2 regions of the Exiguobacterium sp. s36 genome follow, and region 1 is predicted to be linked to the other one. Evidence: predicted binding sites of a transcription regulator. Region 1 holds the regulator's gene; the other holds the start of a gene.
The links. Region 1 encodes Rex, which represses fermentation and respiration genes when NADH is low (regulators of the CRP and FNR family bind a similar motif). Its sites were predicted from a motif close to TTGTGAAATATTTCACAA; they were not measured.

Region 1 (3,160 bases):
CCTCCTAATTTTAAGTTGTTTTTTCAAAATTGAATAGCCCTAAAATTATAAAAAACACCACGTCGCATGACATGGTGTCTACTTCTCATTCATTTGTTTCATCAAATCCATCTGTTCTTTCACCATCGCCTCTTTCTCACGTCGGAGCACACCCCGGTACGTGATGCGTGAAATCGATAAACTGATCTCATACAAGAAGAAGAGCGGCAGTGACACCATGAGGTGCGACGTCAAATCCGGCGGCGTGATGAAGGCTGCGACGACGAACAAGGCGAAGTACGCATATTTCCGAATCGATGACAGGAAGTACGGTGTCACGACACCGATGCGCGTCAAGAACATCGTCACGACCGGCAACTGGAATAACAGTCCGAATGGAATGGTCAGTTGCAGCAAGAACGTGAAGTAGTTCGACGCCCCGATGATTTGCGTCAGACCGAGGTCTTGCCCGAGGTCCGTCGAGATATCGAGGACGAGCGGGAACAACCAATAGTAGGCGAACGCAAGACCGATCAGGAACAAGATGAAGATGATCGGGATATAGGCGAGCGTCGCTTTCCGCTCGTTCGGATGCAGACCAGGTGCGACGAACGCCCACAGTTGATACAGTAGAAACGGACCGGACGCGACGAGCCCGATGACGAGCGCCAAGTTCAAGTAAATCATGAGCGGGTCCGCGACCCCAAAGGCGTTCAGCTCGAGCCCTCGTTCGACAAGGTCCGCCTGCAGATAGGCGAGCACGTATTTGACACTCGGCAAAGCGATCAGAAAGAAGGCAAAGACGACAAATGCCGACAGCATCAGTCGTCTCCGCAGCTCTGTCAAGTGGTCGGACAGCGCCCGCTCTTGATCAGGTTGATGATTCATGATTACTGCTCTTTCTTCTCAAGTTCTTTCTTATCTTTCTCGTCATGTTCGTTCATCATGCCGTTTGTGGCATTTTTGAACTCACGGAGCGTTTGTCCGGCGGCGCGTCCGAATTCAGGCAATTTCTTCGGCCCGAAGATGATAAGCGCGACGATGGCGATAATGAAGATACTCGCTCCCCCAGGAATACCGACGACGAGCAACGATGATAGTAATTCCATTATTGATGGACCCCCTCAGCAGATGGATAGTGTTGCATAAAGTAAATGAGCGACTGGAGTTCGATCGACAAGTCGATATGATGGACGCGGACCGTGTCCGGCACAGTAAGCCTGGCCGGAGTGAAGTTCAAGATGCCTTTGATGCCGAAGCGGACCAAGTCATCCGCGACAGGCTGCGCATAGGTAGACGGCACCGTTAAGATGGCGACGTCAATCTTGTTTTGTTTCATGATCTGTTCCATCTCATCCACGTGATGAATCGGGACACCGGACATCGTCGTGCCGACTTTTGTCTCGTCTGCGTCGAACCCGACGACGATATGTGTGTTATTGTTTTTAAGGAAGTTATAGTTGACGAAAGCTGTCCCAAGATGACCAACCCCGACTAAGGCGACGTTCGTAATCTCGTCCTGATTCAGTGTCTTACGGAAAAAGTCTAACAGATACTGTACGTTATAGCCATATCCCTTTTTACCGAGCGCACCGAAGTACGAGAAATCGCGACGGATTGTGGCCGAATCGACCTTGACCGCCTCGCTCAGTTCAGCAGAAGAGACACGCTGTTTTCCTGATGAATGTAGGCTTTGGATAAACCGATAGTATAGTGGCAACCGTTTGGCTGTCGCTTGCGGAATCTTTGGTTCGTTTTGACTCAACGGAAAGAGCCTCCTTTTTACGACGCGTTTCAAACGAATCTAATTTCATACACCTTGATTGTAAACGAATTCACATGACCACTCAATGAATATACCTGAAAAGGGGAAGAAATAAAGTATACTAAATAGAGAGAAAGGGGTTTTTTCACTTGATCCTACTGCAAGTCAATAACTTATCGAAATCATTCGGCGTCGAGCCGATTTTAGAGAACGTCAAACTCGAAATTCAAGAAGGCGAACGCGTCGCGCTCGTCGGCCGTAACGGTGCCGGCAAGTCGACACTGCTCAAAGTCATCGCCGGGGAATACAACTATGACTCGGGCGACATCATGAAGCCTAAAGATGTCACCATCGGCTATCTCGCCCAAGACTCAGGGTTAGAGTCGAACGAGACGATGTGGAACGAAATGTTGACTGTCTTCACCGATTTAATTGAACAAGAAAAGACGCTGCGCCGCATGGAGCAAGACATGGGTTCTGAGCGCATCTTGAACGACCCGGCCGCCTATGAGCGCCTCTTGTCGTCTTACGATGAAGAACAGCATACGTTCAAAGACCGTGGCGGCTATCAATATGAGGCGACGATCCGCTCTGTCCTTCACGGGATGCGGTTCTATCCGGACGACTTCGAACGCCGCATCGATACGCTCTCCGGCGGACAGCGGACACGTCTCGCTCTCGCGAAGATGCTGCTCCAAAGTCCAGACCTGCTCATCTTGGATGAGCCGACGAACCACTTGGACATCGAGACACTCGGCTGGCTCGAGAAGTATTTGAGCGGCTATAAAGGCGCCGTCCTCATCGTCTCCCACGACCGCTACTTCCTCGACCGCGTCGTATCGGTCGTCTATGAGCTGTCCCGCCACCGCAGCCGTCGCTTCGTCGGCAACTACACGAAGTACCTTGAACAGAAGGCTGCCATTTACGAGCAAGAGAAGAAGCAGTTCGAGTCGCAACAAGAAGAGATCGCCAAGATGCAGGACTTCATCCAGCGTAACATCGCCCGGGCGACGACGACGAAGCGGGCCCAGAGCGTCCGCAAACGTCTCGAGAAAGTCGACCGGATGGAAGCGCCGGACGGTGATGAGCGCAGTGCCGTCCTCTCGTTCTCAATCAAACGTCAAAGCGGGAACGACGTATTGAGTGCGAGCGATCTTGCCATCGGCTATGAAGAACCGATCGCCCAACAGCTCCGCTTCCAATTGCAGCGCGGCGAATCGGTCGCCCTCGTTGGCCCGAACGGAGTCGGCAAATCGACGCTCCTGAAAGTGTTGACGAAACAACAGCCGCCCCTTACCGGTGACATCCGCTACGGCACCGGCGTCGAAATCGGCTACTACGACCAGGAACAACAAAACTTGTCGGACGCCAACCGTGTCATCGACGAGATTTGGAACGACTGGCCGCTCATGCGCG
Region 2 (3,160 bases), on a different contig from region 1:
AGTCTGGACGGCATGGAACGCTTCTGGTTCCGCATAGACGATCACCGTCTCATCTTCTTCGATGACATCACGGACGTCGAGGTCGTGCTCCATCATGAGTTCGAGTACATCGTCGGCAGACATGCCGTTGACACCGATGACGGCCGTCGCGTCGAACATGTAAGCGACCGACCCGCTGACACCCATGTTGCCGCCGTTTTTACCGAAAGCGGCGCGGACTTCAGACGCCGTCCGGTTGACGTTGTTCGTGAGCGTGTCGACGATGAGCATCGAGCCGTTCGGTCCGAATCCTTCATAGCGGAGCTCGTCGAAGTTCTCTTCGTCGCCGCCCTTCGCTTTGTCGATAGCACGGTCGATGATTGCGCGCGGGACGTTGTACGTTTTCGCTCGTTCGACGACGAACTTGAGTGCTTGGTTTGATTCTGGATCTGGTTCCCCTTGACGGGCGACTACGTAGATTTCACGGCCGAACTTCGCATAGATGCGACTCGTATTGGCGTCTTTTGACGCCTTTTTCTCTTTAATGTTGTTCCATTTACGACCCATTACATGTCATCTCTCTTTCCATTGTTCGATTGATTCATCCTCGATTATATAAGAAGACGTGGATGTTGACGAGCAAAAATCATCCCTCGCTTTTATCCATCTTCTCGACGATCTCCGTCAACGTCTTCAAACTGTCGATCAGGCGGTCCGTCTCTTCCTCGTTCAGAAACGCGAGACGGTCCTCGAACAGGCGACGGAACGAATCGCGACGCTCGCGGAGGACGAGTTCGCCCTTTTCGGTCAGTTGATTCCAGATGACGCGGCGATCGCGTTCGTCCGGGACGCGGGTGATGTAGCCCTCATCGACGAGCTTCGTGATGAGCGGCGTCACGTTCGGCGGGGCAATCGATAACGTCTCACTGATGTGTCCGTTCGTGACCGCGCCTTCATCTTCAATCAACATGAGGAGATGAAAGTGGGAAAAGTTTAAGTTTGGGATTTGCGGAAGGTCGGAACGACGTAACAACTTCCGGCGAATAAATGGGATCAGTTTCACGAACTGATCGGCTGCGTCTTGTCTCGGCATAATCATGTCACTTCCTAATTAGGTTCTTTCTTCATTATACACGACCGAGCGCAGGGTGGACGACCAATCCTCATCCCGTGACATTTTGCACAGCGCATTCGCCCCATCATGGACACAACGTATGTAAGCGTTTTCATATCGCATATACTTTATTTTCATGAAAACGCATTCGATTTTACTGAGCGACATATGAAAAAGCAAGCCCTATCCTCATTCCCCTGAAAAATATTGTGAAAGAGTTCACATTGTTGTCACGCACAAAATGCGAGAAACGTTGTATTCTATGAATGTGAAGGAAAGCACAAACTCTTCTCGAACCAATTGATTGCCCCGTGCTCTCCATCAAGTCAACAGTATAAGCTCTCATTCATGAGGAGGAAACCAACATGGCAGTTAAAGAGAAAGCAGTAGTAGAAACATCAGCAGAACAGATGGTCGACACGCTCGTCACTAGAGCCCACACGGCGCTCGAGACATTGATGACGTTCGACCAAGAGAAAATCGATGCAATCGTTCAAGCGATGGCGCTCGCAGGTCTCGAACAACACGTCGCCCTCGCGAAACATGCATATGAAGAAACCGGTCGCGGTGTGTTTGAAGATAAAATGATCAAAAACATCTTTGCGACAGAATATATTTATAACTCACTCCGTGGCGAGAAGACGGTCGGCGTCATCGAGGACGATGAGCAAAACGGTATCACGTACATCGCGGAACCAGTCGGAGTCGTCGCCGGGGTCACACCGGTCACGAACCCGACATCAACGACGATGTTCAAAGCAATCATCGCCATCAAAACACGTAACCCGATCATCTTCGGTTTCCACCCGTCGGCACAACAGTGTTCAAGTGAAGCGGCACGGATCCTTCGTGACGCAGCCATCGAAGCGGGAGCTCCGGAACACTTGATTCAATGGGTCGAAAAACCGTCACTCGACGCGACGAAAGCGCTCATGAACCACCCAGGTGTTGCCATGGTCCTCGCAACTGGTGGAGCGGCGATGGTCAAATCAGCCTACTCGACTGGTAAACCAGCCCTTGGCGTCGGTCCTGGTAACGTTCCGGCCTACATCGACAAAACAGCAAAAGTGAAACGCGCCATCTCGGACGTCATCTTGTCGAAAACGTTCGACAACGGCATGATCTGTGCATCTGAACAAGCGATTATCGTCGACCAAGAAGTGTATGAAGAAGTGAAAGCGGAAATGACGGCGCTCGGTTGCTACTTCTGCTCACCAGAAGAGAAAGCGAAACTCGAGACACTCGTTATCAAAACAGACTCTTGTGCGGTCAACCCGGAAATCGTCGGGAAGCCGGCAGCCTGGATCGCCGAACGAGCTGGACTCACAGTCCCGGCCGATACAAAAATCTTGATCGCCGAACTCGAGACGGTCGGTGCGACAGAGTTGCTCTCACACGAGAAACTCAGCCCGGTGCTCGGTGCTTATAAAGTCCAATCGCGTGAAGAAGGATTTGCCATCGCTGAGAAGATGCTTGAAATCGGTGGTCTCGGACATACGGCAGCGATCCACTCGACTGACGACGACGCCATCCTCGCCTTCGGACTCCGGATGAAAGCTTGCCGCATCATCGTCAACTCGCCAACGGCACACGGTGGGATTGGTGACCTCTATAACGAAATGACACCATCACTCACACTCGGTTGTGGGTCGTACGGTAAAAACTCCGTCTCTGAGAACGTGACGGCGAAACATCTACTCAACGTGAAAAAGGTGGCGAGACGTCGCGTGAATATGCAGTGGTTTAAAGTCCCAGAAAAGATTTACTTTGAGAAAAACTCGGTCCAGTACCTTCAATCGCTCACATCGAAAAAACGGGCAATGATCGTTACCGATGAAATGATGGTCAAACTCGGATTTGCCGATAAAGTCGTCAAAAACTTGCCAGCTGGCGTCGAGTACCGCATCTTCGACCAAGTCGAGCCAGACCCGTCAGTTGAAACGGTGATGCGCGGTGCCGAAGCGATGCGCCACTTCCAACCGGACATGATTATCGCTCTCGGCGGTGGATCACCAATGGATGCCGCGAAAGGCATGTGGCTCTTCTACGAACGCCCAGAAGAGAAGT

Region 2: a site for Rex is predicted at 1,301-1,318, ahead of adhE (bifunctional acetaldehyde-CoA/alcohol dehydrogenase). Genes of this name have one in related genera too.

Annotation. Positions count from the first base shown of each region.
Region 1 covers NZ_JACSLW010000007.1:102,662-105,821, forward strand. Annotated here, with positions in the region: gene tatC (twin-arginine translocase subunit TatC) at 79-867, opposite strand; gene KNP95_RS13505 (twin-arginine translocase TatA/TatE family subunit) at 870-1,088, opposite strand; gene KNP95_RS13510 (redox-sensing transcriptional repressor Rex) at 1,088-1,744, opposite strand; gene KNP95_RS13515 (ABC-F family ATP-binding cassette domain-containing protein) at 1,894-3,160, shown strand, end outside.
Region 2 covers NZ_JACSLW010000002.1:72,706-75,865, reverse strand. Annotated here, with positions in the region: gene KNP95_RS05845 (YebC/PmpR family DNA-binding transcriptional regulator) at 1-546, opposite strand, end outside; gene KNP95_RS05840 (MarR family winged helix-turn-helix transcriptional regulator) at 626-1,072, opposite strand; gene adhE (bifunctional acetaldehyde-CoA/alcohol dehydrogenase) at 1,459-3,160, shown strand, end outside.